2 regions of the Vibrio sp. YMD68 genome follow, and region 2 is predicted to be linked to the other one. Evidence: predicted binding sites of a transcription regulator. Region 2 holds the regulator's gene; the other holds the start of a gene.
The links. Region 2 encodes PurR, which represses purine synthesis genes. Its sites were predicted from a motif close to TNANGNAAACGTTTNCNTNA; they were not measured.
Positions count from the first base shown of each region.

Region 1: a site for PurR is predicted at 4,333-4,352, ahead of purL (phosphoribosylformylglycinamidine synthase). Genes of this name have one in related genera too.

Region 1 covers NZ_CP124614.1:751,006-757,157, reverse strand. Annotated here, with positions in the region: gene QF117_RS09595 (diguanylate cyclase) at 1-48, opposite strand, end outside; gene purL (phosphoribosylformylglycinamidine synthase) at 254-4,180, opposite strand; gene mltF (membrane-bound lytic murein transglycosylase MltF) at 4,486-6,081, shown strand.
Region 2 covers NZ_CP124614.1:1,262,417-1,268,568, forward strand. Annotated here, with positions in the region: gene QF117_RS11955 (TfoX/Sxy family DNA transformation protein) at 1-346, opposite strand, end outside; cyclic di-GMP riboswitch class I at 460-562, opposite strand; gene purR (HTH-type transcriptional repressor PurR) at 705-1,712, opposite strand; gene torD (molecular chaperone TorD) at 1,960-2,607, opposite strand; gene torR (two-component system response regulator TorR) at 2,850-3,566, shown strand; gene elyC (envelope biogenesis factor ElyC) at 3,751-4,554, opposite strand; gene mukF (chromosome partition protein MukF) at 5,053-6,152, shown strand, end outside.

The DNA of each region.
Region 1 (6,152 bases), 510 kb from region 2:
CGACATCAACCCAGAAAGAGCTCTCATGCTCCAATTTGAAAAAGACATTAAATCTAGACACCTATATTAGATATTACTATTACATTAGTTAAGATAGGTGATATTAGCCAACCTCAATAAGCATTATTCCCTTTCAAATAGTATGGTTTCATGAGGCCACATTGTTGTACAAAATTTTCTGGTGAAGAATAAAAAATCGCCACTGAATGAGTGGCGATTTCTAATTTTAAGCTAAATCAATTTACCCTAATCGTTAGCCTACATTCTTACGTGCATTTTGGAACATACGCATCCAAGCGCCATTCTCACCCCAGCCTTCTGGAGACCAAGAGTTAGCAACTGTGCGGAATACACGCTCTGGGTGAGGCATCATGATAGTCACGCGGCCGTCAGTCGTTGTTAAACCTGTGATAGCGTTTGGCGAACCGTTCGGGTTGTTCGGGTATTGCTGCGTTTGGTTACCGTTGTTATCAACGTAACGTAGAGCAACCGTACCTGAGTTTTCAATCGCGTTTAGGTGGTCGTTATCACGTACTTCTACGCGGCCTTCACCGTGAGAAACAGCGATTGGCATACGAGAACCTTCCATGCCGTTGAAGAAGACAGAATCTGACTTCTGAACTTCTACTAGGCTGAAACGTGCTTCAAAACGCTCTGATTCGTTACGAACGAAACGTGGCCAGTATTCCGCACCTGGGATTAGGTCACGCAGGTTAGACAGCATCTGACAACCGTTACACACACCTAGAGAGAAAGTATCTTCACGCTTGAAGAAGTTTTCAAACTGGTCACGAGTAGAGTCGTTAAACAGAACTGACTTAGCCCAACCTTCACCAGCGCCTAATACGTCACCGTAAGAGAAGCCACCACACGCCACAAGGCCGTTGTACTCTTCTAGTACCGCTTGACCCGTTAGGATGTCGCTCATGTGAATATCAGTTGCTTCGAAGCCTGCACGGTCGAATGCTGCTGCCATTTCAACGTGAGAGTTAACACCCTGCTCACGTAGAATTGCCATCTTAGGTTTAGCACCTGTGTTGATGAACGGTGCAGCGATATCTTCGTTTACGTCAAAGCTTAGGCTAACATTCAGACCTGGATCTGAGTTGTCTTTCTTCGCTTCGTGCTCTTGGTCAGCACATGCTGGGTTATCACGTAGACCTTGCATCTTATGCGTCGTCTCAGCCCAGATAGTACGTAGTTCAGTACGGTTACGTTGGATTACAACGTCTGCGCCTGACTTAATCACTACTTCGTCTGATGCTTCCCCTTCACCAACAACGCTGCCAATCACATGTGAACATGCTTCTAGGCCATTTGCTGCAAGTGTTGCAAGAACTGCGTCTAAATCATCATTGCGAACTTGAATTACCGCACCTAGCTCTTCGTTGAATAATGCAGCTAGTGTATCTTCGCTATTCTCTGATGCAGATAAAAGCGCTGCAATATCAGCGTTAACACCACAGTGACCTGCGAACGCCATTTCTGCTAGCGTTACGAATAGACCACCATCGCCTTTATCGTGGTAAGCAACAACTTGGTCGTTCGCTACAAGCGCTTGAACGCCTTCGTAAAAACCTTTTAGTTGCGCTGCGTTGTCTACGTCTGCTGGCTTGTCACCAAGCTGCTTGTATACCTGTGCAAGTGCTGTCGCACCCATACGGTTTTTGCCGTTACCTAGGTCGATAAGAACTAGGCTTGTATTGCCTTTGTCAGTGCGAAGCTGAGGAGTGATTGTCTTACGAACGTCTTCAACACGTGCGAACGCAGTGATAACAAGAGATAGCGGAGACGTTACTTCTTTCTGCTCGCCATTCTCTTCCCACTTAGTCTTCATCGACATTGAGTCTTTACCCACTGGGATAGTTAGACCCAGTGCAGGACATAGTTCTTCACCAACCGCTTTAACCGCTTCGTAAAGACCTGCATCTTCACCAGGGTGACCTGCTGGAGACATCCAGTTAGCTGACAATTTAATGTGTTTGATATCACCGATGTTCGTCGCTGCGATGTTAGTGATTGCTTCACCAACCGCTAGACGAGCCGATGCGCCAAAGTCTAGTAGTGCCACTGGCGTGCGCTCACCAAGAGACATCGCCTCACCGTGGTAAGAGTCGTAGCTTGCTGCCGTTACCGCACAGTTAGCAACAGGAACCTGCCAAGGGCCAACCATTTGGTCACGAGCGACAAGGCCTGTTACCGAGCGGTCACCGATGGTGATAAGGAATGTTTTCTCAGCGACTGTTGGTAGACGAAGAACACGGTCGACCGCTTCGTTCATTTCAATACCAAAACGGTCAATCGCTGGGTTGTTTACTTTTAGCGTTTTCGCATCACGGTGCATCTTAGGCGTTTTACCTAATAGGATGTCCATTGGCATGTCGATTGGCGTATTGTCGAAGTGAGAATCTTCTAATTTAAGATCACGTTCTTCTGTTGCTTTACCAACCACTGCGTATGGTGCGCGTTCACGCTTACAAATTGCGTCGAACGTTGCCATGTCTTTGTCAGCAACCGCCATTACGTAACGCTCTTGAGATTCATTACACCAGATTTCAAGTGGGCTCATGCCAGGCTCATCGTTTGGTACGTCACGTAGGTTAAAGATACCGCCACGCTCACCATCGTCTACTAACTCAGGAAGTGCATTTGAGATACCGCCCGCGCCCACATCGTGGATGAATGCGATTGGGTTCGCATCACCAAGCTGCCAACAACGGTCGATTACTTCCTGACAACGACGTTCCATCTCTGGGTTTTCACGTTGTACAGAAGCAAAATCTAAATCTTCAGAAGAAGAACCCGAGTCCATTGAAGATGCCGCACCGCCACCAAGGCCGATGTTCATCGCAGGACCACCAAGAACGATTAGGCTTGCACCAACTGGGATCTCTTTCTTCTGAACGTGCTCATCACGGATGTTACCCAGACCACCAGCTAGCATGATTGGCTTGTGGTAACCACGTACTTCTTCACCTGCGTGAGAGTTTACTTTCTCTTCGTAAGTACGGAAGTAACCTAGTAGGTTTGGACGACCAAATTCGTTGTTGAATGCCGCGCCGCCAAGAGGACCTTCAAGCATGATATCCAGAGCAGTAACGATACGGCTTGGCTTACCAAAGTCTGTTTCCCAAGGTTGAACAAAGTTCGGGATCTTAAGGTTAGATACAGAAAACGCAACCAGACCAGCTTTCGGCTTACCACCAATACCCGTTGCGCCTTCATCACGGATTTCACCGCCTGAACCTGTTGATGCGCCCGGCCATGGAGAGATAGCCGTTGGGTGGTTATGCGTTTCAACTTTCATCAAGATGTGTGTTTTCTCTTGGTGGTAGTTGTACTGGCGAGTTTCTGGATCTGGGAAGAAACGACCGACTTCAGAACCGGTCATTACCGCTGCGTTATCTTTATAAGCAGACAGAACGTGTTCTGGTGTCGTTTCAAAGGTGTTCTTAATCATCTTGAACAATGATTTTTCTTGCTTAACGCCATCGATAGTCCAATCAGCGTTAAAGATCTTGTGACGACAGTGCTCTGAGTTCGCTTGTGCAAACATCATTAGCTCGATGTCAGTCGGGTTACGACCAAGCTTTTCAGTGAAGCTTTCAAGAAGGTAATCAATTTCATCTTCTGCAAGGGCAAGACCTAGGGTAACGTTTGCTTCTTCAAGCGCTTTACGTCCGCCAGTTAATAGGTCAACTTCCGCATAAGGAGCAGGCTCAGCAACCGTGAATAGTGCCGCTGCTGATTCGAAGTCAGTGAATACCACTTCCATCATACGATCGTGCAGAATGGCTTTCAGCTCAACAAGTTGAAGCTCAGAAAGTTCAGAAGAAGTTTCAATGTAGAAAGCCGTACCGCGCTCTAGACGAGACACTTTATCCAGTCCACAGTTGTGAGCGATGTCAGTAGATTTTGAAGACCAAGGCGAAATAGTGCCTGGGCGTGGCGTTGCAAGCAGCAATAAACCTTCAGGTTCATGCTCTTCAATCGTAGGACCATAAGTCAGCAGCTTTTCTAGTTTCTCGACTTCAGACGAGTCAAGATCTGCCTTTAGATCAGCAAAGTGGGTAAACTCAGCATAAATACCAGTTACTGGTAAGCTTAATTCACGACAAAGCTCTAAAAGCTTGTTTACACGAAACTCAGAAAAGGCTGGGGAGCCACGCAAAATTCTCATGTGCTTAGGTCTCTTATGCAGTTGATTAAGGTAGTATTGGAATAAATTCAGTGGGTTATCGTCATCCCATAAAGAAAGACTTTGAACTTATGCCGATTTCACCTCTCTGTTGCGAGCGCATTATAAAGCAATTACTTTTGTGATGTAACACCAAAAGCAACCGTTTGCGTCATTTTTTTCGTCAATGTCAGGTTACACCTCAATGAGCGAATTAAACCTCAGTTCGCTCATTCTTTTGTAACTCTGCTTTTCCATACCGTTAGGCTTTGATATAAAAGCCATACTGGATGTATGAGAATTTAAAAATGTTAAATAATACTCTCTCAAAATTAAAACTGACTGCGATGTATATTTTTGCTTCGTTGATTCTCGCAGGCTGCCAAATTGAATCTGAGCCCAAAAGTGAATTGGAACAAATTCTCGACCGAGGCGTGTTGCGTGTTGGAACACTGAACAATCAACTTTCTTACTATATTGGCCCGGATGGCCCTGCGGGGCTTGATTACGAGCTGGTCAGAGAATTTGCGAATGAGCTTGGTGTTAATCTAGAGATGAAACCTGCTTATCGAATGTCTAGCCTCTACCCTGCGCTAAGAAATGGTGAGATCGATATTATTGCGGCGGGATTAAGTCAGTCGGAAAGACGCCTCGAAGAGTTTAGAGCCGGGCCTGCTTATTACTATGTCAGCCAACAGTTAGTGTATAAAAAAGGACAGTGGAGACCTAGAAACTTAGAACAGCTCCTTGACCGCCAGGCATCACTCATTGAAAAAAATGACGGTAAATCCATCATCAGCGTTGTCGATGATTCACACTTCATTAATACACTAGAGACGTTGAAAGCGCAGCACGAGGGCTTAGATTACTCCGTTAATATTAACGCAGATATTAATGAAGTACTGAAACAGGTATCTAAAGGTGACCTGCCCTTTACTGTTGCTGACTCCATTGAAATTTCCCTTTCCCAGCGAATCTACCCAGATGTCGCCATTGCCTTTGAACTGACGGAAGACCAGCCTATTTCTTGGTTTCTTAACCGCTCTCAAGATGAAAGCTTATACGCGCTGCTGATCGAGTTCTTTGGCTCGATAAAACAGTCGGGGCGATTGGATGAACTGGAAGAAAAATACATCGGGCATATCGGCAGCTTTGATTATGTTGATACACGGGCTTTCATTCGCGCTTTGGACAGTAAACTTCCCGAATGGTCACCTCTTTTTCAAAAATACTCTGAAGAGTTTGACTGGCGCCTCATTGCAGCGTTAGCTTATCAAGAATCCCATTGGAACCCGACAGCTCGATCCCCAACAGGGGTGCGAGGCATGATGATGCTTACGCTACCAACAGCGAAAAGTGTAGGTGTCACCAATCGGCTAGATCCTGAGCAATCCATCCATGGCGGCGTAAAATACCTAAGAAAAATGGTGGGTCGGATTCCTGACAGTATTCCTCAACATGAAAAAATCTGGTTTGCACTAGCTTCATACAACGTTGGCTTTGGTCATGTGATGGACGCAAGACGCTTAACAAAAAGCCAAGGGGCAAACCCAGATTCGTGGGCGGATGTAAAAGATCGTTTACCGCTGCTTAGGAAACAGAAATACTACAGCCAAACTTACTATGGGTTTGCTCGAGGTGATGAGGCGAGAAACTACGTAGAGAATATACGACGGTATTATCAGAGTATTATTGGCCATATCAACCAAGTGAATACCTCAAACATAGGGGCCAACATGGATGATTTAACTGTTATCCAACCGTTACCTCCTGAGGTTTCTGAAGATAAGGTTTCTGAAGATAAGGTTGCTGAGGATAAGGTTTCTGAAGCTGAAGTTTCGGCAGGGGTAGCGGTGTCTGGTGAGAGTCTCTCTTCAATAAGTGAAGCATCACCCACTAATTAGTCGACGGGTTGATCTTAAAGGCACTATCTTTAGTCCATAACCACGAGCAGTGTGCAAGAGTAGTCGAGCTG
Region 2 (6,152 bases):
CCGGTTTTGCAGATGCTTGGCTTTCTTTTTCTTTCTTTGCGATCTCTAATGAGCTTTTTGCTTCAGCGAGAGTGGCTGCGGAATCTGACATCCAATCATCAGGTAACGCATAATATTTGGTTACGACAGGGTGTCCGCGCTTTTTATAGACATATGGCATATAGCCTTGCTGCTTGAACTTTTTAACGGCAATGCTATCGGCTCTTATGTGAAGTTTGTCATTTACAACAAGTGCAAACATTGTGTCTTCAACAAAAATACCGAAACCGCCAAACATTGAACGAGACTTTACTCGTCCAAGCTGTTCAAACAGCCTCATTGAGTCTTTTAGTATTGGTTTATCCATGCTGTATGTTCTCGGTGTATGTTAAATACGCCACCAAATCAGGTCCGAGAGGTTAGCAAAATATGCAGAAACTGTGTCATTTACGGGTAAATTTTATGTTTGCATTGCTTGCCATCGGTAACCCCGCTACCTACCAACTCCTGTGATAAACAGAATGTTTGGTTAAGGCCGGAGGCTTTGCGTCCCACCCTTTCAAGTGGTTTGCCCTGTGCGTGACTAAAAATAAAGCTTTGATCAATCTGAATGAATATCACTAAACCGCTTGGTTACTGTGATGTTCATCCAACAAATTCATCTCAATAATGAGTCTAAACTATAACATATAATTAGCAAGTAAAGAAAAGCCAGTCAACACAGCCTACTTATTGAGATCCTTTACGGTGTTTCGTTCTACGATTTCAGGGTGCATCTCAAATATGCGCTTTTCATGATCTTTATCTTTGATTCTCTCAAGCAAAATTTCAAATGCATTTTTACCTACACGACGTTTGGGTTGGTGTACGGTCGTTAGTGGAGGCGAAAAGTATTCAGCAAGCTCAATATTGTCATAACCGATGACAGAGATATCGTTAGGAACGTTAATCCCTTTTTGCCCTAAGCGACTGATTAAACCGAGAGCCATCGTGTCGTTGAAACAGAAAATGGCCGTTGGTTTGTTGTCCATCGCTGCAATTTGGTCTGCCGCTAAGACAGCAGTATCACACTCAAAGTTACCTTCTAAGATCCAATCTTCATCGATTTTCAGGTTGGCTTCTGTCAATGCACGCTTAAAGCCTAAAATGCGCTCTTGGCATGCTGCTTTTTCAAAATGCCCGCTGAGACAAGCAATATCTTTATGGCCTTTATCAATCAGGTATTTTGTGGCGAGATAACCCCCTTCTTCTGAATTATCGATTATTTTATCGGCCTGGGAGCTTTCCGGGCCCCAATCCATCACAACCTTTGGAATGGTTGAGTGACGGTCAAGCATTTCTCGGAGTTCTTCAGTAAGGTCCGAACACATGACAAGAATGCCATCCACTCGTTTTTCGGCCAGCATTCGAATATAGTCACGCTGTTTTTCATAGATACCGCCGGTGTTACAAAGAATCAGCGTGTAGCCTTGGCGATAACAATAGCTTTCAACACCGTCAATGACTTCAGAAAAGAAAAGGTTTGTAGATTGAGTGACCAGCATACCAATCGTACGTGTTGTATTGCATTTTAAGCTGCGGGCAACGGCACTTGGGGCGTAGTTGAGTTCTTCAACGGCTTTATTCACTTTTTCTTGTGTCGTTTCTGCCACGAATCGCGTTTTATTGATAACGTGAGAAACCGTGGTCGTTGATACGCCAGCTAAGCGAGCAACATCTTTAATTGTGGCCATAATTCTTTTCCTGTTAATTGCTGTTGCAATTCCATTCACTAACAAAGCGTTTCAGTGCTTACATGAGCAAAAACATCTTACATCAGTAAAAACACAAAAACCGCCAATAATAGCGGTTAGTTAGTCATTCTTTTGTCGTTATTATTTTAATTTTAGACTTCATGTGAAGTACAAGCAATGAAAAGCGGTCATATTCGCGTGATCTAAAACTACAATTAGACAATATCATGGTGTTTATATTGAGTTTTTACTCGCCAGCTAAGTATTGGCAATCGAGTTCCAGAAAAGCACCCATCAATTCAGATACCGCAGCATAGAAACCGAAATCATCCAATTGCTGACATTTATGAGCAAATTGCGGGACCCAAGATAACAAGTAGGTTGAGATAAACTGTTTTTGCTCAATCAGTGCTTGGTCAAGATGCTTTTCGATTTCAACTTCATTGGAACGGATAATCAGGTGACCTAAAAAATCAAGTTCAATAGCGATATGATCAGCCGGTTCATTGAGGGTTTCATGAACGGTCACATTATGCTTCGCCATCAGCTCAGCCATTTCCTTTGCAGGAGTATCATTGAGTATCCCAGCCTCGCCAATATAAATTGACGCGTATGGCAGAGCTGAATCTTTATCTGACTTTAAAAATAGGTCACAAAAATCAGCAGATAACTCAAGTTGCGCATCTTCTCTGTCTTGCAGTCGATTCAGTGCGTCAACGAGTTTATCAATCGCAGGTTTTAATGATGGGTTCTCTCCCAAACCAGTGAGGAAAGCTCTAATCTGAGCAGACTGGTACTGTTCGATATCCGCTTCGGTGAGCTCCTTGGCGAATAGGCTAGATAGCCACCAGTAGATTTCAGCCCGTTTTTCGTTGAATGCTTTTGTTTCTTGCATTGTCATTAGCCTTAACAGAAATTATCTTTCTAGTTTAGCGAATAAAAATGAATAGGGTTACTTAAGAGTGTGATAAATATTGTGAAATTATGTCGTATTATGAACAGATTCAGCGAGCTTGTTTTGAATCAATAAACTTGCAAGATTTGTCCAAACTTAACCGGATGAGCTAGAATTGTGATGAATTATGAATAGAATGGCTCTAGCAAAATCATTCCAATGAATAAAAATAAGTGAGTTAAATGACTTATCATATACTGGTCGTCGAAGACGATGCTGTAACACGCAGTAAGCTGGTCGGCTACTTTCAGAATGAAGGTTATACGGTGAGTGAAGCTCAAAGCGGTGAACAGATGCATGAAATATTGCAAATGTCCTCTGTCGATTTGGTCATGCTCGACATTAACCTTCCAGGCTCTGATGGTCTGATGTTGACACGAGAACTACGAAGTCAGTCGGACATTGGTATTATTCTAGTAACCGGGCGAACGGACAGCATTGATAAGATTGTTGGCTTAGAAATGGGTGCGGATGATTACGTCACCAAACCCTTTGAATTACGTGAACTGCTGGTTCGAGTGAAAAATTTATTGTGGCGGATCTCAACAGCAAAGAATGCCTCTTCTCTCTCTGCGGTAAAAAAAGACGCCAACGAGAAATTGGTTCACTTTAGTGATTGGACGTTTGATATTCAGCGCAGAGCACTTAGCCGTGATGGTGTTCCGGTTAAACTGACCAAAGCAGAATACGAATTGCTTGTTGCGTTATCATCGTACCCTAACCAAGTATTAAGCCGAGAACGTATACTCAACATGATCAGTCACCGCGTCGATGCACCAAACGATCGTACTATTGATGTGTTGATCAGACGCATGAGAGCGAAAATGGAATACGATGCAAAGAACCCGCAAATTTTTGTCACTGTCCATGGCGAGGGGTATATGTTTGCCGGAGATTAAATCTAGTATTCCCACAATATTGTCTTCCCACAAGCACTGTATTCCTACAACCATGGCATTCCCATAATCATTGGATTTATCCATAGGATAGACAAAAAAGCCCGAAGTTGATGACTTCGGGCTTTTTAATATGGGAGCGTTCTATCTCGGAGATTTGTAGAGTTAACCGTGTTATGGATGACGCCTAAAGCGTATTATCTTCCACTTCCAAAACGTTTTCTTCGTAATTGGCGGCTTTATCACGTAATGTCTGCCAGGCCGTCCCTAAGGTTTCGTGCCAATATCGTTCGGTTTGCTCTAGGTAACGCGCTCTTGGTGTGTATTTTTCCCACGGCTGATTAATATTTTGGTGGGCCAAGTAGTTAGTCGGCGCAGGAACGGGTTTAATCCCAGCGGAGTGAAACTCGTTTAGTGAACGCTGCATATGACTTGCGGATGTGACGAGTATCAGTTTTTTCTGGCCGACAAACGCCGCGGCTTGTCGCGCTTCTTCCCACGTATCTTTGGCTGTTTCCAGCAAGATAATATCAGACTTGGATACCCCTAACGCGAGTGCAACTTTCGCCATCATTCGCGCGTTACTAAATTCAGAACCTCCAGCGTAACCTGAAAGAATCAGTTTAGAACCAGGGTACATACGAGAGATCCGAATCCCTTCGCTCAGTCTCATCAACGCAGTACGACTGAGTTCTGAGGTGGGGGGTATTTGATCGTCGACCACATGCCCACTGCCAAGAACCATCACGTAATCGATAGGTTCATCGATGGGTAAAAAGGCGGAGTAAGTACGTTCCATTGGCATTAGCAGGCGCGTAGAGATAGGTTGGAAAGCAATGAGGAAAATACCGCAAAGAGAAAACAATACGACAAAACATCCTGTCTTTCGTTTAGCGGTAAACATAATAAGCATCAAGCCTAAAAAACCAACAATGAGCATTGCAGGTAAAGGCATCAACAATGAAGAAACAATCTTTTTCAGCTCAAACATACAAAAATAGTCCGAAAAAACACCACTTGATAATAAAAATAGGAGAATCCTTCTCTATTCCTACCATTCCTATGACAGAATAGCGGGACAATTCTTTATCATAACCCAACTGTTGTAAGCGAACGCCGTGATTTCGACGATATCGCCCACAAATTTGTAAAAAACATGGATGGTTTGAGTAAAGCCTAGGCACGCCAAGTCATTGTTTGGGAAGACCTTCGGTTCTTTTTACAAGGTATGAACATGGGTCTTTGTTACAGAAAGCACTTAGCGACTCGATTATATTGGGCTCGTTAGGAGAAAATAATACGACACTCGTTAGACATTTGTTCACGTAAACGTGACACAGAGTATGGCGTGGATAGGGAACAACCCATAATAAGAAGCAGTGCTGACTCGAGACAAACAGTCATGTCGATGAAGAGCAGTACTTGCCATTAGGCCGATGCATTGACGTATCGATGTGTTGGTAAAAAGAAAAAGAAATCAGGAATAGACATGAGTGAGATGACTCTCAATGTTGCTGAACAGCCAGTGGATGAATTGGTTGGTTGGGTAAAGCAGCACGATTTCTCATTAAACCTCTCAAACGAACGGCTCGCATTTTTAATAGCGTTAGCGGTTTTAAGTGATAATAGGTTTGATGAAGAACTGGGTGAAGGTGAGTTGCATGATGCTTTTACCATCGTCACTCGGATGTTTGAAAATACCGGAGAAGCCTCCGCCTTTCGCGCGAATAACGCGATCAATGAATTGGTCAAGCAACGTCTAATCAGCCGTTTCACCAGTGAAGTGACGGATGGGGCGAGTATATACCGATTATCATCGCTTGCTATCGGCATCACCGATTACTACCTGCGTCACCGAGAATTTTCCAAGTTGAAACTATCAATTCAGCTTTCTATGGCTGCTGATGAAATGGCGAAAGCGTCTAAGTCAGCCCACGAAGGTGGCGATGCGACGCACTGGAAAAAGCGAGTGTATGGCGTTTTGAAATACTCGGTGGGTGAAATATTCGACCAAATCGATCTCAACCAACGAGTGATGGACGAACAGCAGCAGAACGTAAAGCTTCAAATAGCAGAGCTATTGAATAAAGACTGGCGAGAAGCCATTAATAATTGCGAATCTTTACTGTCAGAAACGTCGTCGACATTAAAAGAGCTGCAAGATACCTTGCAAGCCGCAGGTGATGAACTGCAAACCCAAATTCTCGATATTCAAGGGTTGGTCTATGGTGATCCTGCCCTTGCAGAGATTGAAGAAGCTTTGTTCAGTTTGCAAACTAAACTAGATCGAATCATCAGCTGGGGTCAGCAGGCTATCGACCTTTGGATAGGGTACGATCGCCATGTGCATAAATTCATTCGTACGGCGATAGACATGGATCAAAATCGTGCATTCAGCCAACGCCTGCGTCAATCGGTTGCCGATTATTTTGATTCTCCATGGCATCTGACTTATGCCGATGCTGAACGATTGAGTGACTTACGAGATGAAGCCCTTGTTCTTCGTGATGATGAAGTCACAGGGCAAGTTCCACTTGACGTTGAGTATGAAGAAATTCAACAAGTGAATACTGAGTTATCAACCAAAAT